Regions from separate parts of the Exiguobacterium sp. s64 genome, predicted to be linked through region 1. Evidence: riboswitches for the same ligand, from Rfam matches in the RefSeq annotation. Region 1 holds a riboswitch; the other holds the start of a gene.
The links. Region 1 has a riboswitch for S-adenosylmethionine ahead of KNP64_RS11175 (methionine ABC transporter ATP-binding protein). Riboswitches for the same ligand answer to the same signal wherever they lie in the genome.
Positions count from the first base shown of each region.

Region 2: another riboswitch for S-adenosylmethionine. It lies ahead of KNP64_RS08930 (Na+/H+ antiporter NhaC family protein); the one in region 1 lies ahead of KNP64_RS11175 (methionine ABC transporter ATP-binding protein).

Region 1 is NZ_JACSLH010000007.1:69,963-88,080, forward strand. Features, by position in the region: gene KNP64_RS11145 (cysteine desulfurase) at 1-1,115, opposite strand, end outside; gene sufD (Fe-S cluster assembly protein SufD) at 1,117-2,385, opposite strand; gene sufC (Fe-S cluster assembly ATPase SufC) at 2,398-3,159, opposite strand; gene KNP64_RS11160 (MDR family MFS transporter) at 3,332-4,546, opposite strand; gene KNP64_RS11165 (MetQ/NlpA family ABC transporter substrate-binding protein) at 4,651-5,481, opposite strand; gene KNP64_RS11170 (methionine ABC transporter permease) at 5,512-6,174, opposite strand; gene KNP64_RS11175 (methionine ABC transporter ATP-binding protein) at 6,164-7,192, opposite strand; SAM riboswitch class I at 7,270-7,375, opposite strand; gene KNP64_RS11180 (thioredoxin family protein) at 7,829-8,083, opposite strand; gene KNP64_RS11185 (PTS sugar transporter subunit IIC) at 8,275-9,327, shown strand; gene gcvH (glycine cleavage system protein GcvH) at 9,370-9,753, opposite strand; gene KNP64_RS11195 (arsenate reductase family protein) at 9,793-10,155, opposite strand; gene KNP64_RS11200 (hypothetical protein) at 10,201-10,929, opposite strand; gene KNP64_RS11205 (acyl-CoA dehydrogenase family protein) at 11,019-12,803, opposite strand; gene KNP64_RS11210 (acetyl-CoA C-acetyltransferase) at 12,817-13,989, opposite strand; gene KNP64_RS11215 (3-hydroxyacyl-CoA dehydrogenase/enoyl-CoA hydratase family protein) at 14,009-16,420, opposite strand; gene KNP64_RS11220 (SDR family oxidoreductase) at 16,635-17,537, shown strand; gene KNP64_RS11225 (hypothetical protein) at 17,779-18,108, shown strand.
Region 2 is NZ_JACSLH010000005.1:33,988-38,482, reverse strand. Features, by position in the region: gene trhO (oxygen-dependent tRNA uridine(34) hydroxylase TrhO) at 1-251, opposite strand, end outside; gene KNP64_RS08935 (TVP38/TMEM64 family protein) at 474-1,124, shown strand; gene KNP64_RS08930 (Na+/H+ antiporter NhaC family protein) at 1,146-2,447, opposite strand; SAM riboswitch class I at 2,500-2,595, opposite strand; gene KNP64_RS08925 (GGDEF domain-containing protein) at 2,692-4,371, opposite strand.

The DNA.
Region 1 (18,118 bases):
GATTGCTTCAGGAGACGCATGAGTGGCTGGGCACAATGGTGGCCGGCCCGGACCGCGATGCCTTGCATATCCAAGACGGTCGCTAAGTCGTGGGCGTGCACGTCACCTAAGTTGAACGTGACGAGTCCGACCCGTTCCTCTGGCCCGAAGATTTGGATACCTTCGATCGTCCGCATCTGTTCGATGGCGTACGTCGCAAGCGCCCGTTCGTGGGCTTCGACGTTCTCGAGACCGAGGTCTTCTAAGAAGTCGATGGCCGCTGCCAAACCGACAGCGCCGGCGATGATCGGCGTCCCTGCTTCGAACCGGTACGGGATGTCTTTCCATGTCGACTCATACAAGTCGACGTAATCGATCATCTCGCCACCGAATTCGACCGGCTCCATGTTTTTAAGCAACTGTTTCTTCCCGTATAAGACCCCGATCCCGGTCGGACCGAGCATCTTATGGCCTGAGAAGGCGAGGAAGTCGCAGTCGAGTGCTTGCACGTCAAGTTTACGGTGCGGTGCGCTTTGCGCCGCATCGACGACCATGACCGCGCCTTTCTCGTGGGCGAGCTTCGCCACGTCGGCGATCGGGTTGATCGTGCCGAGCACGTTCGAGACGTGACTCATGGCAACGATTTTCGTCCGGTCCGACAAGACGGCACGGACCGCGTCGAGCGTGACCCGACCGTCCGGCGTCAATTCGACGTAACGGAGTTTGGCCCCTTTACGCTTGGCGAGCTGTTGCCACGGAATCAAGTTGGCGTGATGCTCCATCGGCGTGAGGACGATCTCATCCCCCGCGCCGACGTTGGCATCCCCGTAGCTTGACGCGACGAGGTTAATCGCCGTCGTCGTCCCGCGTGTGAAGATGATCTCTTCCGGGACGGCGGCGTTGATGAATGAACGGACGCGCTCCCGCGCCCCTTCATACGCATCCGTCGCGTGCGTCCCGAGCGTATGGACGCCCCGGTGCACGTTCGAGTGGATGCGGCGATAGTAATCCTCGATCGCCTCGATGACAGCAAGCGGTTTTTGGGAGCTCGCCGCGCTGTCGAGATAGACGAGCGGATGACCGTTGATTTCCTGATCTAAAATCGGGAACTGTTTACGAATCGAGGCATCGATCATCTTAACGCACTTTCCCTTCGATGACTTCACGGAGACGGTCTTTGACCGACTCGATCGCGAGTTGCTCGACGACCGGGTTCAAGAATCCGTGAATGATCAACCGTTCGGCTTCTTTACGTGACAAACCACGGCTCATCAAGTAGTAGAGTTGCACGTCGTCGACGCGTCCGACCGAAGCGGCGTGACCTGCCATGACGTCGTCCTCATCGATAAGGAGAATCGGGTTCGCATCCCCACGTGCCTTTTCAGACAACATGAGTACACGTTCCGTTTGAACGCCGTTCGATTTCGAAGCGCCATGGTGAATCATCGATGTTCCACTGAAGATGGCCGTGGCTGAATCTTTTTGGACACCGTGAATCAAGATGAACCCTTCTGAAGACTTCCCGAAATGGTCCGTCCGGATGTTGAAGTTTTGCTTCTGTGCGCCACGACCGATCGTGACGGCTTTCGTGTCTGAGAACGTGTTGTCCCCGACAAGGTGCGTTTTCGTCTCGACGACCGAGTTGCCATCGTTCATGTGACCGAGCGCCCATTCGAGGCGTGCGTTCTCATAGACGACACCGCGGCGGTTCATGAATGAGAGGGCCGAATCAGCAAGCTGATCGACACCACCAAAGACGACTTTCGCGTTCGCGGCAGCGAACACTTCTGTCACGGCATTGACCGTGTGCGGCTCGTTCGTGTTCGAGAGGAAACTCTCGATGTACGTCAATTCACTGCCTTCGTCTGCGACGATGATCGTGTGATGATAGAGCGCGCCGTTCGCTTGTTCCATCGTGAAGATGGCTTGGAGCGGGTCCTTCAATTGAACGTTCTTCGGTACGTATAGGAACGCACCGCCGTTCATGAGAGCAGCGTTCAACGCAGACAAACGTTCTTCGTCCACGCGGACACCTTCTGTCATGAAGTACTTCTCGACGAGCTCCGGATGTTGTTCCATTGCTTCGTTGATGCCCATGAAGAGGACACCTTCTGGCGTTGCAAGTTCGTTGTAGACGACATGACCGTTGCGTTCAACGAGCACGTTTGTGCGATGGTCTCCAAGAAGTGCTTCGATTTCGGGCGTCAAGCCGTCGTGCTTCGTGAGTTCGACGTCTCCAGAGACGAAGTCCCATTTATCAATCTTGATTTTTTCAACTTTTGGCAAGGCGAGAGTCGGCGCAAGTTCTGCTGCTTCTTTGCGACGGTTGACCATAAATGCTGGTCCACCGAGCGCCTCTGCACGTGCCGCTACTGCTTGTGCATCCAATTCAAATTGTACGGTCATCGTACAGCCTCCTTACGCTTCTGTGTCTACTGTCATTCCAAGATCTTGCTTCACCCAGTCGTAACCTTCAGCTTCGAGTCGTTGTGCAAGCTCTTTGCCACCTGACATGACGATTTTCCCGTCCATCATGATGTGAACAAAGTCTGGCTCGATATAGTTGAGGAGACGTTGGTAGTGCGTGATAATCAAGCAACCGAACTCTTCTGAGCGCATTTCGTTGACGCCTTTGGCGACGACTTTGAGCGCATCGATGTCGAGACCTGAGTCAATTTCATCGAGGATGGCGATATTCGGTTTAATCATCATCATTTGAAGAATCTCGTTACGTTTTTTCTCTCCGCCTGAGAAGCCTTCGTTCAAATAGCGGTGTGCCATTTCTGAAGGGATCTCGAGGACGTCCATTTTCGCATCGAGTTCACGGATGAACTTCATGAGTGAGATTTCTTGTCCTTCTTCGCGGCGTGAGTTGATTGCTGAACGCAAGAAATCGGCATTCGTGACACCACTGATTTCAGCAGGATACTGCATCGCGAGGAACATTCCGGCTTGCGCGCGCTCGTCAACTTCCATGTCGAGTACGTCTTCGCCGTTCAAATCGACGCTTCCGCCTGTTACTTCATACAATGGATGTCCCATAAGTGCCGATGCGAGTGTAGATTTACCCGTCCCGTTAGGACCCATGATGGCGTGAATTTCGCCACCTTTAATTTCAAGATTAAGACCTTTGACGATCTCTTTTCCTTCGATTGAGACGCGGAGGTCATCAATTTTCATGTGTGGTACGTTAGACATTCGGATACCCCTTCCGTTTTCTCGCCATTTTTGGCGTAGATTAGATATATTCTAATCTTAATCTAGGCAATTTTTTATTTCAAGCGACTCACCTTATTATTCATTCTCAATAAAACTTAAATGTTGAGAATGAGAATATCGGGAAATCAAGACTTTATCCAACTTTTTCCTCGATTAAGGCCAAACTTGCTTTCCGTTCTTTCAAGGCGCCGGCGAAGAAGAAGGCGCCGCAAGCCGTCAACACGGCCAAGCTTCCAAACACTGGCAACGCGGCGTTATCAAACCCATCGAGCAACACCCCACCGATGACAGGGCCGATCGTCTGACCGAGCGCTGTCAACCCCATCGCCCCGAAATACGTCCCGCGCAGGTGAGCCGGTGCCAATTCGTCGGTCAATACGTCCGTCATCGTGAACATAAGCACCTCACCGATTGTGAAGATGACCATCGCGATGAACAACACCCACGTCTCAGTCGCAAAACCGATGAGCAGGAGCCCCGTCGACAGCGTCCCGACGCCGAAAAAAAGTGACTTGATCGGCGACACGCGAATCCCGAAGCGCATGATCGGATATTGGACGACGAGGACGGTGATCGCATTGACCGTCAACAGATAGGCGAACAAACGTGAGCCATCACTGAAGCCGTCATGGAACGCGATGAACTGCGGCAACGTCGCATTGAACTGACTATAGCCGATGATGGCGAAAATCATCCCGATGATGACGTAGCGGAACGTCTTATCTTGTTGTAACACACGGAACGTCTCCGTCAAGCGCGGCCGGACTTTGACGCCGTCCCCTTCCTCGAACGGATATTTCCGGAACAGCGTCGAGATGACGAGACCGTATAACACATAGACGCCCGTGACGACGAAGAAGGCGCTCTTTGCCCCGGTGAGCGACAACACGACCGCGAGCAATGGCCCGATTGCCGCCGCGATATTGATTAAAAAGTAGCGGACGTTATAGACGATGACGCGCTGGTCCGGCTGCGTCGTGTCGCTGATGAGCGCGCGCGACGCCGGTTCGAGGAACGACCGCGACACGCCCATAAGTACCGAGAACATATAAAACCAAAATAATTCTGTCACGAGCGCGAAACCAGTGAACGTCATCGCGTTCAACGCGATACCGATCAGCATCAGCTGTTTGCGCCCGTAGCGGTCGGATAGCGTCCCCCCGAAAAAGCTCATGAATAACCCCGATAACGCCGAGATGGCAAACACCGTCCCGATCACGCTCGCCGAGAAACCGAGCGTCGCGAGATAAATCGCAAAAAACGGCATCACAAAAAATGTCGACAGCCGGGCAAAAAATGTGCCAAACAAGACGCCCAGCGTCAGCGGATGAATGTGTCGTATGTTCATCCGAATCCCCCCTTTTCCTACATATATGTAGTGTACTTCTATTGATGCGTCAAAACTACTCCAAACAAAAAAGGCCCGGGATAGCCCGGGCCTTGACGAAATTATTATTTGACCGGTACGACTGCACCTTTGTATTCGTCCAAGATCCACTGTTGTGTCTCTTCTGACGTGAGTACTTCAAGGAGTGCCTTGACGCGCTCGTCATCTTCGTCGCCTTCACGTGTGACGATCAAGTTGACGTAAGGTGAATCTTCGCCTTCGAGAGCGATCGCGTCTTCGAGCGGGTTGAGGCCGGCATCGATCGCGTAGTTCGTGTTGATGAGGACCGCGTCCCCTTCACCGTTGTTGAACGCTTGCGGGAGAAGTGCCGCTTCGACGTCTGTCTTGAATTTCAAGTTTTTCGGGTTGTCGACGATGTCTGACACCGTCGCGTCTACTGTTTTGCCTTCCGCGAGCGTGAGCAAGCCTTCTGATTGGAGCATCGTGAGGATTCGTCCGTGGTCAGCGACCGACGAGCTCATGATGATTTCCGCGCCGTCTGGAAGCTCATCGAGTGATGCGTAGTCTTTCGAGTACACACCAATCGGCTCGATGTGAACGCCGCCGGCTGAAGCGAATTTGTAGTCTTTATTTTCAGCCATTTGCGACTCGAGGTACGGCTCGTGTTGGAAGTAGTTCGCGTCCAACTCCCCGTCTGCGAGCGTTTTGTTCGGGAGGACGTAGTCTTGGAACTTCTTGATTTCGAGCGTATAGCCCTTCTCTTCGTACTCATCTTGGACGTGCTCTAAAATCTCAGCGTGCGGGACGTTTGAGGCGCCGACGACGAGCGTCTTGTCATCGCCTGAACCTGATTCTGAATCCCCGCCGCCGCAAGCCGCGAGAATTGTTAGTGCTGAAGCTGCTGTCAATCCGAGTACTGTTTTCCATGATTTCATTATAAAACCCCTCCAAATTTTCTATTTAGATCAAGCGGAACGCTTGTCAATTACTGATACGAGTCGATCGCCGATGAACTGGATGACGAAGACGATAACCAAGATTAAGACGGTCGCGACGAACGTGACGTCACTTTGTGAACGCTGGAACCCTTCGAGGAACGCCAAGTTCCCGAGTCCCCCGCCCCCAACGACCCCTGCCATCGCCGTGTAACCGACGATCGCGACGATCGTGACCGTGATGCCTGACACGATGGCCGGCAACGCTTCAGGGAATAATACTTTATAGACGATCTGCCATTTTGTCGCACCCATCGATTCAGCCGCCTCGATGACACCGCGGTCGACTTCGCGAAGCGCGAGCTCGACCATCCGCGCATAGAACGGGGCTGCACCGATGATGAGTGCCGGCAGTGCTGCCGTTGACCCGAGCATCGTTCCGACGACGAGTAACGTGAACGGGATGAGCAAGATGATCAAAATGATGAACGGGATCGACCGGAAGATGTTGACGACCGCACTGATGACCGTATAAATCGGACGATTCTTCATCATGAGCGGCTCGTTCGTGACATATAACAGCATCCCGAGCGCGAGACCGATGACGAACGTCGCGGCTCCGGCGACGAGTGTCATATAAAGTGTCTGCCACGTCTGTTCGAGCATGACTTGCCAATCTACATTAGGAAACATCGCTTTCTACCTCCACTTCCACTGCATGCGATCGGATTGAGGCGATGGCCCGCTCGACTTCAGCCGGCTCTCCGATCAATTGGATGAATAATGTCCCGAGGGCACCGACTTGTGACTGCGTCACCTTCCCGCCGATGATGTTGAAGCCGATGTCATGCTGCTTCAACACTTCCGACAGAATAGGTTGTTCGGCCGTCTCGTTCAAGAATTTGAGCTTGACGATTTGACCGCTCGGATACCGGGCTTTCAAATGTTCGAACGTGAGCGACATGTCCTCGACCGCGCCGATCTGTTTGACGAATTCTTTCGTGATCGGCTGTTCCGGATGTTGGAACACGTCGGCGACTTGTCCGGTCTCGACGACCTTCCCGGCCTCCATGACGGCGACCCGGTGACAAATCTTTTGGATGACGTGCATCTCATGGGTGATGAGGACGATCGTCAAACCGAGTTTTTTGTTGATACTGACAAGCAGTTCGAGAATCGAGTCCGTTGTCTTCGGGTCGAGTGCGCTCGTCGCTTCATCGCAGAGGAGCACTTCTGGATTCGTAGCGAGCGCACGGGCGATCCCGACTCGCTGCTTTTGGCCGCCCGATAGTTGTGACGGATAGCTGTCTTCCCGTCCGGCGAGGCCGACGAGTTCGACGAGCTCTTGGACGCGGCGTTTGCGCTCACTCGCCGGTACCCCGATGAGTTCGAGCGGGAAGCTAATATTCTCAGCGACCGTGCGCGACCATAATAGGTTGAAGTGTTGGAACACCATCGAGACATTTTTACGCACCCCGCGCAGTTCCTTAGGCGTGAGTTTCGTCAGCTCGCTGCCGGCGACCACGATTTCACCGCTTGACGGTGCCTCGAGTCGGTTGAGCAAGCGGATGAGCGTCGACTTCCCCGCCCCTGAATATCCGATTATTCCAAAAATTTCGCCACTTTCGATTGTAAGCGACACATCATCGACCGCCTGGACCCGACCGTTTTTCGTGTCGAACCATTTGGCCACATTGCGTAATTGAATCAATCCATTTCCCTCCTGACAACAAAAAAAGTACGCACGTTTGAGCAAACGTGCGTACTTTATCGTACGGACAACGATTGCTCTCATCTTCCAAGGTAAATACCTTGCTGGAATTAGCACCATTTCGGATTGCTCCGCGGTTGCTGGGCGTCATAGGGCCAGTCCCTCAGCCTCTCTTGATAAGAGTGGTTGCGTATTCGATTAGCCTTATCATAGCGACATATTATTTTCATGTCAAACTATTTTATGCGAAAAAATAAAAAAAGGTGCCATCCGAGGATGACACAGAACGTAGTACCTTGAGTCACTGAAGGACAACCCATAGATGAACCTCTTTTGCCCGATCAGAGCATTCATCCTTATATGGGGGATTTTGACCCAACCATCACTCGGTCTTCGAACGGACCATGCAATTACGCGACCGGTGCCCCGACGCTTGATTTTTTTGGGGGACAATCGAAGGGAAGGTCCACCTAAAATCGCGTAAGCTCATGCAGCGGTTGTTCGAAAACGTCTTGATGACGGGAAAATCTCGTCCTATGTTGTGTTCAAGTAAGATGTTGTAATGAATATATCATTCGTGAACTTTCTGTGTCAACTGATTATTTAAAATTTTCAGATTATTCTAATCGTCCTATCTCATTTAACGAAAGATAGGACGTGCTGGACGTTTTGAAACGCGTACAACCGATCGCGAACTTGGCCATTCTCCAGCTTCAATAGCGCCGGGACGCTCATGACCTGATACGCCTCGAGCTCGTTCGGGATAAAGTTGGCATCGCGCTTTTCAATCTGGAGTTCGGGGTCGACTGCCTCGACGACCGAGAGCATCCGCTCGGCCACGGCGCATGTACCGCACATCGGGGCGTATATATATAAGAATCCGTCTGTCATCATTTTATTCACCTCTCTTCATAAGTATATGAATCCGGCTCGGTCGGTTCAAAAGTTGTGCTCAAATGAAAAATTCTGAACATTTCAACATTTTGTATTGACGCTTGCTAGAAAGAGGCATAGTATGGTCATTAACTTTATTGCTTTTGTACATAACAGCATACCAGTAGAAAAGGACAGGTGAATCCCCAATGACGGAAGAGAAGCTTAGTGGAAAACAGTTTTTGATGAACGTCTTGAACGGCCTCAGTCTTGCCATCCTCATCGCCCTCATCCCGAGCGCTTTGCTCGGTGAATTAACGAAAGCCATCTTACCTTATGTTCCGTCCTTGCAGTTCATCTTAGATGCGACGACGATCGCGATGCGTCTCTTACCGGTTATCATCGGTGTCGCTGTCGCCATGCAGTTCGGACGCTCGGCACTCGAGGCCGGCACAATCGGCATCGCGACCCAGGTCGGGAGCGGCGCCATCCGCATCGAGGAAGGCGCGTTCCTCATGGCCGGAATCGGTGACGTCATCACGGCCGGTGTGACGGCTGCTCTCGCGACGTTCCTCGTCATGCAGTTGTCGCCACGCTTGAAGACATACACCGTGCTCGTCTTACCGATGACGGTCATCGTCGTCGCCGGAGGGATCGGGGCGTTCCTGCTCACTTACATCTCACAAATCACAACATACGTCGGGACGATCATTATGACGATGACGGAACTGCAGCCGATTGTGATGGGCATGTTGATTGCGATGGCGTTCTCGCTCATCATCGTCTCGCCAATCTCGACGGTCGGCATCGCTACAGCGATCAGCCTGTCTGGTGTCGCGGCAGGGGCCGCCAACCTAGGGGTCGTCGCCGCCGGCTTCGGTCTCGCCATCGCCGGCTGGCAGATGAACGCGACGGGAACGTCGATCGCCCACTTCCTCGGGTCACCGAAGATTCAAATGGCGAACTTCGTCCGTCGTCCGATCATGATGTTGCCCGTACTCGCCAATGCGGCCATCCTCGGAGCGCTCGCAGGAATCCTTCGGATCGAAGGCACGCCGATCAGTGCCGGTTTCGGCGTCTCGGGCCTCATCGGGCCAATCAACGCCTTGCATTTGATGCCGGGAGGGTTCGCGCTCTGGAACGTCATGCTCGTCATCGTCTTGTTCGGACTCATCCCGATAACGCTCGGAATCATCTTTTACCGCCTGTTCAACCGGACGTCGCTCATCCAGCCTGATCATTACCGCCTCGATTTCGAATGAACAAAAAAGCCCGGCTTCTCGTGAAGAGAAACCGGGTTTTGTTTAGCCTTGAATCATCGCTTCGTATTCTTCGGCTGACATGAGTTTGTCGACGTCTGACGCGTCGTTCAACTCGACTTCGATCATCCAAGCGCCTTCGAACGGTGCCTCGTTGACGAGTTCTGGTGAATCGGCGAGTGATTCGTTCACCGCTGTGATTTTCCCTGAGATCGGTGCATAAAGCTCCGAAACCGTCTTGACCGATTCAACCGAACCGAACGGCTCGTCGAGTAAGATTGTGCCACCGACTTCAGGAAGTTCGACAAAGACGATATCCCCTAGTTCGCTTTGTGCGAAATCTGTGATCCCGATGCGGGCAACGCTTCCGTTCACTTCAACCCATTCGTGCTCTTTTGAATAACGTAGATTGGCAGGTACTTTGCTCATCCTAACTTCCCCCTCAAATGAATTAGACTCACACGAGTATTATAGCACTTCGCCCCAAACGTCTGTAAACGACTTTTCTGAAAATCCGACAGTTGATTTTTGACCATCTGTCACGATTGGGCGCTTCAAAAGCATACCATTGCTCGCAAGAAGCTCGAGTTGTTCGTCTTCTGATAGGTTTGGTAGCTTGTCTTTGATGCCTTCGTTCCGATACACTTGCCCGCTCGTATTGAAGAACTTTTTGAGCGGCTGGCCCGACTGTTTCCACAGCTCGGCCAACTCGTCTTTCGACGGCGTCGCCTCGACGATATGGACGTATGTATAGTCGACACCGTTCTCTTTCAACCACTTCTCTGCTTTTTTACACGTACTGCATGGCGGATAGCCATATAGTGTCACCATGTTCATCACCTCTTCTATAAATGTAGCACATTCCGAATCGACCATTCACGCTTCAAGCAAACGCTCAATCTCTCGCTTCAACGACGCGTTCACCGGATGACGCGCCTCGATATAACCGAGAATCGCAGCTGCCGCCTCGACGGAACGCCCATAGCCTAATACCCCTTGCTCAAGGAGCCTAGTCACGTCAGGATGCTTCGTCTCGACGCGTCGCGTCGGATTGAACGGATCACTCATCTCTCCATGTGCCTTCAGCACGTTATTGATTGCCGCGACTTGAATGAGTTCAAAGCCCGCAAGTCGCTCGCCACGTCGCTCCCGGAGCAAGCCGACGTATAGGTTCGTCAGCGCCTCTTCATAGCAATACGCGGCGTCAGGGACGTCTGTGACGACGTTCGGCGTCGCGAACGCGTGGAGCGCTTCGTCACGCTGCCAGACGACACGGCCCGGCGTATAGGCGATGCCAGGCATCTCCACGACTTCAAACACGGCAAACTCGGCGTAAATGCCGTCCTCATACATGATTTTATGGCCGTCTTTCGTGTTTTGGAACTGGTACGCCAGCGGCTCGACGGCGAGCCAATCCAAATTGTCGATAAAGCGGGCCTTATGCCCATCCTCGACGATCAAGAAGAAATCGAGGTCGGAATAGTCGTCGAGCCGATCCGTCTCGAGCCCGATCGAACCGAGCGCGAGGAGCATGAGCGTCCCATCATGCTCTGCGACTGAGCGGCCAATCTCATCCATCCGTTCTAACAATGCCTTACGTCTCATCTACTTCGCCTCCTTCTGTCCATTGTACGGTGTCGGCAAGGCAAAAAGAAAGGGCCGACCGCGTCCGGTCCACCCTTTCTCTCGCTTGCTTACACGATAAACTTGTTCGCTTTGATGAGACTCGCTGCGACTTCGCGTTTCGTGCCGATGACGTTGATTGGCTGATAACGGCTGAACTTCTTCATCGCCGACAAGAGCATGCGCTGCTCGTCGCCCGATGCGGCCGCATACAACACTTCTTTCGCCATGAGTTCGACTTGCTTGAACACTTGCTCGGCGAAGATTTCGGTATAGCGGACTTTCTGTCCGTTCTTCTCAACGCCTGTGCGGGCGATGGCTTTATCCGTCCGCGCGATGGCCGCTTCAAGCGCGTAGATGGCGCTGATGATGTCGGCGATCTTCGCGAGGATCTCTTGCTCGTTCTGAAGGTCTTGCTGATATTTCTGGACGGCCGTTCCGGCGATCATCAAGTTGATTTTCTTCATGTTCGACAGAAGCATCTTCTCGCGTGCGAGCGGTGAGCCGTCGAGCTCTTGCGGCATGTAGCTCATGAGCTCTTTTTGGAGTTTCTGTGCCTCGGCGAGGAGTGGCAAGTCGCCTTTCATCGCTTTCTTGAGGAGCGTGCCCGGCACGATCAAGCGGTTAATCTCGTTTGTTCCTTCAAAGATGCGGTTGATGCGTGAGTCACGATACAAGTTCTCGACTTCATATTCGGTCATGAAGCCGTAGCCGCCGTGGATTTGGACCGCTTCGTCGACGACGTAGTCGAACGTCTCCGAGGCGAACACCTTGTTCAATGAACATTCAATCGCATATTCAGCGATCGCTTGGGCGACTTTTGAACCGTCACGCATGTTGTCGTCGCCGAGGGCGTCGAGGCTGTCTTGGAACAGACCGCCCGTCCGGTAAACCGAGCTCTCCATCGCATAGATGTTCGCGGCCATCGTCGCGAGTTTTTCTTGGATGAGCGGGAACTGGCTGATCGGCGTCTTGAACTGTTTACGTTCGTTCGCGTACTGGACCGAGAGATCGAACGCACGTTTCGACGAGCCGACCGCACCGACCGCAAGTTTGTAACGACCGACGTTCAAGATGTTGAAGGCGATGACGTGCCCTTTGCCGATTTCTCCGAGGAGGTTGTCGACTGGGACTTCGACGTCTTCTAAGATGAGCGTCCGTGTCGATGAGCCTTTAATGCCCATCTTCTGTTCTTCGGCCCCTGTCGAGACCCCTTTGAAGTCACGCTCGACGATGAAGGCGCTGAACTTGTCGCCATCGATTTTCGCGTAGACGACGAACACGTTCGCGAAACCGGCGTTCGTGATCCATTGCTTCTCGCCGTTCAACACGTAGTGCGTGCCGGCCTCGTTCAAGACGGCCGTCGCTTTCGCACCGAGCGCGTCCGAGCCTGAGCCTGGCTCTGTGAGGGCGTACGCCGCGATCCATTCGCCGGTCGCGAGCTTCGGCAAGTACTTATGCTTTTGCTCTTCCGTTCCGAAGAAGACGATTGGGAGTGTCCCGATCCCAACGTGGGCGCCGTAGCTGAGGGCGAATGAACGTGCCTTGGCGAACCGCTCCGTGATGATCGATGACGAGATCTTATCAAGCTGATAACCGCCGTACTCTTCTGGCACGTCCGCGCCGAGGAGGCCGAGCTCGCCCGCTTCTTTCAACAGTTCGACCGAGAGATCGAACTCATGTTTCTCGATGCGTCCAAGGACTGGCATGACACGGTCGTCGACGAAGCTCGCCGTCGTGTCGCCAATCATCTTGTGCTCGTCCGAGAAGTCTTCCGGTGTGAACAAACGATCCGCGTCGAGTGCGTCGATGACGAAGCTACCGCCTTTAATCAATTCATGTTCTGTACGTTCCATTGTCAATTCCCCCTTATAGTAATTCGAAGACGCCAGCAGCACCCATACCGCCACCGATGCACATCGTCACAACCCCATACTTTTCATTGCGTCGTTTCATCTCATGCAAGATCGAGACCGCGAGTTTTGCGCCCGTGCAACCGAGCGGATGCCCGAGGGCGATCGCGCCGCCGTTGACGTTCACTTTCGACGGGTCGATGCCGAGTTCACGGATGACGCCGAGCGATTGGCTCGCGAACGCCTCGTTCAGTTCGAACAATCCGACTTCTTCCAACTTCACGCCGGCCATCTCGAGTGCTTTCGGGATGGCGACGACCGGGCCGATTCCCATCACTTCCGGACGGACACCGCCGACCGCGAACGAAAGGAATTTTGCCATCGGTTTCAAGCCTTGACGTTCGGCTTCTTCGCGCTCCATGACGAGCACGGCTGCCGCGCCATCGGACACTTGTGACGCGTTCCCCGCCGTCACCGAGCCTTTGATTTTGAAAGCCGGGCGCAGTTTACCGAGCGCCTCGAGCGTCGAGTCGGCACGGACGCCTTCGTCATGTTTGACGACGAGTTCACGTTCCGCGACTTTCCCGTCTTCGCCGAGCACGTGCTCGACGACCGTGACCGGGACGATCTCTTCTTCGAACTTGCCGCCCGCAATCGCTGCCGCCGCTTTTTGGTGGCTATCGATGGCGAACAGGTCTTGGTCTTCGCGCGAGATGTTATATTCAGCCGCGACACGTTCTGCCGTGTGACCCATGCTCATGTAGTATTCCGGAGCCGTCTCCATGATCGTCGGATTCGGACGGATGACGTGGCCGCCCATTGGGACAAGGCTCATCGATTCCATACCGCCGGCGATGACCGCCGTCGCTTGACCGATCATGATTTTCGCTGCCGCGTCGGCGATCGCTTGAAGGCCGGACGAGCAATATCGGTTGATCGTGATGGCTGGTACTTCGTGCGACAAGCCACCTCGTACGGCCGCGTAACGGGCGATGTTCATCCCTTGTTCCGCTTCCGGCATGGCGCACCCCATGATGACGTCGTCAATTGGTCCCGTGTAGCCAGACCGCTCGAGCGTCGCTTTAATCGCGTGACCCGCGAGTTCGTCCGAGCGAACGTTTCGGAACGAACCGCGTTTTGCTTTTCCGACCGGCGTCCGTGCGCCGGCCACGATGACTGCTTCTCTCATCTGTTAAGTCCCCCTTTTGTCAGTTCCGAAGTGGCTTGCCTTTGACGAGCATATGTTGCATCCGTTGCTGCGATTTCGGTTCCCCGATGAGGCTTAGGAACGCCTCGCGCTCGATGTCGAGGAAGTACTGCTCGTCGACCATCGTGCCGTATGCCAAATCGCCGCCGCTGATGACGTGGGCAAGTTTTTTCGCGATCTTCAAATCGTGTTCAGAGATATAGCCACCGTAGAACATCTCGTATGCCGCAAGTTCGAGTGTCGCTTTCCCCGTTTGACCGACGACCGGCAACTTCTCACGAACCGGTGCCGTGTAGCCGTCAGCGAGACCGAGCACCGTCTGTTTCGCGTCGAACGTCAAGTGGTCGCGGTTCATCGAGATGCCGTCGACCGGACGGTGATAGCCGAGCGCTTTTGCGTCATAGGCCGACTTCGATACTTTCGCCATGGCGATATTCTCAAACGTCTGTTGCGCCGCTTTCTCGATGTTTTGCATCGACTTCGGTGTCTGCTCGAGGAGGCGACGATACGTGTTGACGTTTCCGCCCCCACCTGGGATGAGGCCGACGCCGACTTCGACGAGACCCATATACGTCTCGAGCGCCGCCTGCATGCGTGCGGCCGGCAAGCTGATTTCTGTCCCGCCGCCGAGCGTCATGCCGTAAGGTGCGACGACGACCGGGCGACCCGCGTAGCGAATCTTCTGGACGACTTGTTGGAACTTGTTGATGATCCAATCGAGCTCGTACCAGTTCTCGTCTTCCGCTTCCATGAGCATCATCGCGAGGTTGGCACCGACACAGAAGTTCTTACCATCGTTGGCGAGGACGAGTCCTTTGAAGTCGGTCTCGACGAGGTCGATCGACTGTTCAATCATCTGCATGATGTCGACACCGATCGCGTTGTTCGGTGACGTGAACTCGAGGGCGACGACGTCGTCTCCGATATCGATGAGGCGGGCCCCACCGTTCTCGAGCACGATCCCGTTCGACTTGGCGAGCGGGGCGAGTTTCACTTCTTTCGGGTTGACGGTCTTCTCAACGTACGTCTGTGACGCTAGGTCGTAATACTGGTCTCCCTTATAGAACGTTGTGTGTCCGGCAGCGAGCATCTCATCGATCCACGCCGGGACGTCATAGCCTTCCGCTTTCATGCGGGCGACCGATTTCTCGACACCGAGTGCATCCCACGTCTCGAACGGTCCGAACTTCCAGCCGAAGCCCCACTTCATCGCGTCATCGATGGCGACGATCGAATCACTGATTTCGCCTGTGAGACGAGCCGAGTAGACGAGCGTCTTCGCCGTGACCGGCCAGAGCAGTTGTCCGATGCGTCCCTTGTTCAAGATGGCGCCTTTCAGCTTCGCTTTCGAACCTGGGAGCGATTTGATTTGGTCGAGCTCCGGTCCTGTAATCGCTTTCAATTGTTCGTATTCGAACGTCTCGAGATTCAGTTCCTGGATGACTTTTCCGTCTTTCTTGTAGAAGCCTTGTCCGGCCTTTTGACCGATCCATCCCTTCTCGACGAGCGTCTTCATTTCAGCAGGGACGTCGAACGTATCCTTCTCTTCACCGGCGTCGAGCGTCTCATAGACGTTTCCGGCGACGTGGACGAACGTGTCGATGCCGACGACGTCGAGCGTGCGGAATGTCGCCGATTTTGGCCGGCCGATGAGCGGTCCGGTGATCGAGTCCATCTCGCCGATCGAAGCGTTCTGCTTGAGCATCTCTTCGAACGTGACGAGGAGTCCGTACGTGCCGATGCGGTTCCCGATGAAGTTCGGTGTGTCTTTCGCTTCGACGACGCCTTTCCCGAGACGGTCCTCCGCGAAGCGGGCCATGAAATCGATGACCGGACGTGCCGTCTGCTCCGTCGGGATGAGTTCGAGCAGTTTCAAATAACGTGGCGGGTTGAAGAAGTGTGTCCCGAGGAAACGTGTCTTCAAGCCTTCTGGCAACACGCTCGCCATCGCCTCGATCGAGATACCCGACGTGTTCGAGCTGAGAATCGCGTCTTCACGGATATAAGGTGCAATTTTTTCGAACAGCTGTTGTTTCACGTCGAGCCGTTCGACGACGACCTCGATGACCCAGTCCGCTTCCTTCAAGCGCTCGAGATTATCTTCTAAGTTCCCCACGTCGATGAAGTTCAAGTGCTCCGCTGTCGCGAGCGGTGCCGGGTTCTGTTTCAATAGCTTCTGACGGTTCTCAGAAGCGATGCGGTTCCGTACTTGTGGTGATTCGAGCGTGAGCCCTTTCGCTTCTTCTTTCGCCGTCAATTCACGTGGTACGATGTCGAGCATGAGCGAACGAATCCCCGCGTTCGCCAAGTGAGCCGCAATCCCCGCCCCCATTACTCCTGAACCGATGACGACCGCAAAACGAATGTTGCTCGTCAAACGGAGGTCGGCTGATTGTTCGATGTGACTCGTCATATTGTTCCCCCCTCAATGAGAATGAATAGTGATTCATTTCAAGCGTAAAAAAAATCGCAATCACCATCGTGTTTACTCTTCTATCATAAATGAATGACAATTCATTCGCAAGCGTTCATTTTTCAAATTCGTTCCAATTTCACCGAGGACGATTCATTTTTCGGTGACTGTGGTATAGACACAAAGAGTCAATTTTAGAAAGGGGAATGTATTCATGAGTGATAATCGCTTAAACACAATGGGGAACCGACATGATTTTGAGTCGTTCAAAAAGGACGGCCAAGAGCAGGCCCATCAACCGGGGATCGACTCGAAGATGGAGCCGTTCCCAATCTATGAGCGTGAAGGCTATAAAGGAAGCGATAAACTAAAAGATAAAGTCGCCATCATCACAGGCGGCGACTCGGGGATCGGGAAATCGGTCGCCATCTTCTTCGCCCATGAAGGTGCGAACACGGTCATCGTCTATAAAGATCAAAACGAGCTCGAGGACGCCGAGGCGACGAAAGAACGGATCGAAGAACTCGGTCAGGCTTGCCTCTTGTTGCAAGGAGACATCGGTGATTCGGACTTTTGCCAAGATATCGTCAAACAGACGCTCGAGACGTTCGGCCACTTGGATATTCTCGTCAACAACGCTGCCGAACAACATCCGCAGGAGTCGCTCCTCGACATCTCGGATGAGCAACTCGAGCAGACGTTCCGCACGAACATCTTCAGCATGTTCTATTTGACGAAGGCCGCCCTTCCGTACTTGAATGAAGGCGCGAGCATTATCAATACGACGTCCATCACAGCGTATCAAGGAAACGACCAGTTGATCGATTACTCGTCGACGAAAGGTGCAATCACATCGTTCACGCGTGCGCTCGCGAGCAACCTTGCCGAGAAGAAGATTCGCGTCAACGGTGTCGCACCAGGTCCGATTTGGACACCGCTCATTCCTTCGACGTTCCCGGCAGACAAAGTCGCCTCGTTCGGTGACTCGGCCGAGATGAAACGTCCGGGTCAACCGGCGGAACTCGCACCGGCTTACGTCTATCTCGCCAGTGACGACTCGACGTACGTCAGCGGGCAAGTCATCCACGTCAACGGTGGGACGGTCGTAAACGGATAATCTTGTCGCAGGCCCAGTTTACAGCTGGGTCTTTCTTTTACATATAATGCGTCCTTTCGGCGCCCATGCTTTCAGCAGGCAGTCCCGAAGCCTCCTCGCGCCGTTCCCGGCACTGCGGGGTCTTCGTCGGACTGCTTTCCTGCATGAGTCAGGGCGCCGGTGGACGCATTACCCTGACGATGAAGACGAGTACGACGAAGACATTTTAGAGTTCGACCCTCACTTTAACCATGATGCCAAGATGGAAATCAAATTGAACAAACAAGGCGTCAATTTCGTCGGCAACATCGAAGGCTATCTCGCCCTTGCGCGAATGTTTACATTTTTAGCGCAAGCACATATGTACGTTCGCATGGAAGAGAACCCTTCGCCAGACGTGAATACTTCCTATGGATATGGTCCGTATCATATGAAATACTTTATCCGAGATGCGTTCATTCAAAATAAACAGTACCTGTTTACATCAGACGCCTTGCAAGATGTGAACCCAGAATACGAGCAAGAGCTTTTCTTTTGGCCGTCTGATCAAATCGGTCCGGATTTTTGGGTTGAAAAAGATGAAGAAGAGTAAAAATCTGAAT
Region 2 (4,495 bases), on a different contig from region 1:
TGCTCTTCGACTTCATCGATTTTGAACTCGATATCGCTGAAAAGCGGGTTCGCTTTCAAGTCGTTCATGTATTGCTCGGTCTGTTCCCAAGTCCCAGAGCACGTTCCGTTGATTCCTTCGGAAGAAATCAAGATCCGTCCTTTGATGCCAAGGTCCTTACAATACTTGAGGTGCTCTTGTGTGAGCGTTTCTGGGTCTTCGATGTTGACGTACTTATAGTACAGCAAGACCCGCATTGGTTTTGTTTCCATGTTATTACTCCCCTGTGTTCAGTTTTTTGCAGGAAAACGAACGTTGGGTTGTGTCGTTCGACGAGCGGACTTGCCTGCAACCACAAGTCCATATTATATGATAGATATCACAGCGAAATTTCGCAAATACTTTTTATTTTTTTTACTGGCGTGCAGGGGGATGCGTCTTCCTGAGCGAAATCGGGTAAAAGGTATTAATGAAAGTCGAAGGTGGAAACTGATATGCTCACATCACTCCAACAATGGATTATCCAACTGATTGAATGGCTGCAAGAGCTTCCGGGAGGCCCATGGGCGGGACTAGGGGCGCCGTTCCTTGAGGCGATCTTTCCATTTCTTCCGCTCGTCCTCATCATTTCGGCGAACGCGGCCACGTATGGGTTCTTGCTCGGGACGTTATTGTCTTGGGTCGGTAGTTTACTAGGGACGATTCTTGTCTTTACAGCCGTCCGTTACGTATTCCGTAAACCGATGACACGGTGGCTCGAAAAACATAAACAAGGGGTATATTGGCTGGAACGCATCAACCATATGAGCCCGATCTCGCTTGGGTTTTTATATTCGCTCCCGTTCATCCCGGTCAGTTTGATCACATACTTACTCGCCCTCATTCAAATGCCGCTTCGGACATTCATCATGGCGGCGGGGTTCGGGAAACTGCTTGTCGTCTTGATTTTTTCGGTCATTGGTGACCAGTGGGAAGAGTTTATTCAAAGTCCGTTCCGCTTATCGATGCTTGGACTGTTACTGTTTATCCTTTGGGCGATCAGCCGTGGTCTCGAGGAATTGCTCAAGCGGCGCGCCTTCAAAAAACGCAACGAACAACTTCAACGTGAACGTGAAACGAAACGTCAAACGACCCTTCGAAGCTAGTGCTTCAAAGGGTCGTTTTGGTTAGGCGCGCTTTTTGAAACGCGGGAAGTTAAAGACGATGGCCAGCCCTCCGCAAATGAAGAGCAGGAATGGATAGAACATATACGGGACGAGCGCTGGTGACGCCGTATTCGTCAATTCGGCGGCGATGAGCAACTGTGCCCCATAAGGCAACAGGCCTTGGACGCCACACGAGAAGATGTCGAGCACACTCGCTGATTTCTTTCGCTCGATGTCATACGTATCGGCGATATTGGCGGCGAGCGGACCGGCCACAAGAATCGAGATCGTGTTGTTCGCCGTCGCGACGTTGGTCGCGCTGACGAGCCCGGCGATGCTCCATTCGGCACCGGCACGTTTTTGAATCCGCGACGTGAGCGCGTCACGCAAGTAAGTGAGCCCGCCGTTATGTGAGATGAGTCCGACGAGTCCGCCCATGAGGAGCGTCAAGAGCGAAATCTCGGCCATACCCATCATCCCGTCTGCCATAGCCGTGACGTATGAAGTGACAGCCAAACTCCCATCGATCAAACCGATGATGCCGGTCAAGGCGATCCCGCCAAGCAAAACGAGAATGACGTTCAACCCGGTCAAGGCGAGAGCGATGACGGCGAGGTATGGAATGAGTTTATACCATTCGAACGCGGCTGCATCGACAGTCGATTCTCCACTCGATAACACCGATAAGAGGACGATTGTGATAAGGGCGGCCGGGAGGACAATCCAAAAGTTGGTTCGGAATTTGTCACGCATATTGGTACGCTGGGTCCGGACGGCAGCGATTGTCGTGTCCGAGATGAACGACAAGTTGTCCCCGAACATGGCACCACCGACGACGGCAGCCGCCGCGATGGCGATATTGACGCCACTTTCTTCGTGGATACCGAGCGCGATCGGGGCGAGGGCGGCAATCGTGCCCGTCGACGTTCCCATCGCCATCGAGATGAAAGCCGCGATGACGAATAAACCGCTCAGTAGAAGCGAGGACGGTAAAAATGTCAGCGCCGCATTGACGGTCGCGTCGATTGCGCCGATTGCTTCGGCGACACTCGAGAACGCTCCGGCGAGCAAGAAGATGAAGACCATGATTAAAATGCCGGGGTTCCCCGCACCTTGGGCGACACGCTCGACCGTCTGAGTGACGCTGCCTTTCGTCATCATCGCCGCGACGATGACCGCGATCAACGCCGCGATCAGGACCGGGAATTTATAAAAGTCGTTATAGTAGATGCCTGCCCCGATAAAGAAGACGAGGAAGACGAGCAAAGGCAATAGTGCCCATTTGTTAGCTGTCGGTTGTTCCAATCGATTCACCTCATTCATAAAATAAAAAGAGAGCCTTCTGAAAAAAGGCTCTCTCTACAAGAAAACACTTTTTTCATCTTTCGAGCAGACTGCTCGCTGGATTTGGCACAGGTTACCCGCTGCCGAGACGTCGACGGGCCAGTCCCTCAGTCTCTCTTGATAAAAAAGTTGTGATATTTAGTTATAAGACACGTTCCCTAACGTACCTGTTTCAAATCTGCTTGTCAACAGCAAACCCCCACGTGATGAACGTGGGGGCGAATCAGGACGTCAAGAAATTATAATGGGCGACGCGGTTGCGTCCGGCATACTTTCCGCCGACGTAAAGTGCCCGGTCGGCGTTGCGAATCGTATCGTCGAGACGTTTGTCCCCGAACGCTTGAATCGTATCAACCCCGATCGAGGCTGTCACGGGGATGTCGATTCCGTCGACGTGGAACGGTTTCGTCTCGATCTGTTGACGGATGCGCTCGGCAATCTCGACGGCTGCTTCGACATCGCACCGGTTCAACAGCAAGATGAACTCCTCCCCGCCATAACGGGCTGCGAAATCATCGGTGCGGAGCACTTGCCGGATGCGGCGGCCGAACTCTTGGAGTACGCTGTCTCCGACTTGGTGTCCGTACGTGTCGTTAATTTTTTTGAAAAAGTCGATATCGAGCATCGCGACGGAAATCGGATACATCGACCCGTCCGAAATTTGCTGAATCCCGTATTCATAAAAAGCCCGGGCATTGGCAAGGAGTGTCAAACTGTCCGTCCGGCTCTCGGTATAGAGGCGGTCGCGTTCATGGCAGCGGCTGATCGTTCGATTGAACGATTTGAGCAGTTTGACGATTTCGCGTTGAATGATGGGCGGATAGCCATAGACGTGCTCGCCGGTCATGACGAGCCACGTGCGGATGCCTTCGATTTCCTCGGAACGGACCGAGATGAAGCTATGATAGTCTTCATCGAACTCGTTCGATAACGGGGCGTCCCATTCAAAGCGCATCTCATACTCGACCGTGGCTTCGTTCGGATAGGTTGCATCGAGTAAATCAAAGACGACGTGGCGATCGATCGGCTGGCGCGTCTTTAAATCAAAGTAAAGTGTGCGGTCGAACAGTTTGAACTCGACGAACCCTTCGTCGTACTCGTTGAGTCGTTCACATTGACTGAGGAACACCTCGATGGCTTGCGCCTCGCTTTGCGACAACGACACGGCTTCTTTTGCCTCATCATATTGTTCAATCAACGATTTGAAGGCGTCTTGCCGACCTTTCTGGATGATGAGCCGCTTAATAAAGAAGGTGAGTGCGGCGGCGATACTGCTGACGACAAGCAAGTTCGTCTCACGGAAGAGCGAGGCTGCTAAAATGAAGACGAGACTGACGATATACGTGTAAAACGCGATGTTTAGAAAGTCGCGGACCGGGATATCGACACGGAACCACCAACCGACTTGATACTTTTGTACGACCGTGTTTAAGATGATGGCCACAATCAAGCCGGCAAGCGGCAGAAACGAGTCTTGGGAATAGAAGCCAAGACCAGTCACACCGCCGAGTGCCAAGTACACGCTGGCTGGGATTGCGATTTCCAAAAATGATGTGATGGCGTTCCACGGATACGTGAAGCGGAAGCGCCGAAGCGCGACACGCGGTTTTAAGTTGACGAATTGAAAGACGATTAGCCCGATTTGATTGACGAACAGTGCCGTCTCGAAATCGAAGAATAAGAAAATGATTAAGACGATGCTTTCCGAAAAGGTAAAGTAGACGCCTTTCCGTTCAATGGAGTCCATTTGAAAAGTAATGACGAGCAACGCAATCAAGATGAACGGTAACGGCTCGATGGCCGGCATGTTTAATACGCCTGTAGCGAACAAGGTGATCGTTGATATGAGTAAAACACTCCATATGCTCCAACCAAGGACGGACATCTTGCGAAAATGGTTCATGGTTCCCTCCTATGTGGGAAAATTCGATATGTATGGTAGGAGATTCGGCACAATCATGCCCGAGTCCTGCCTATTCATCATAATGGCGGAATTCTAGCATTGAGTCTATATGAAATATCCTCTA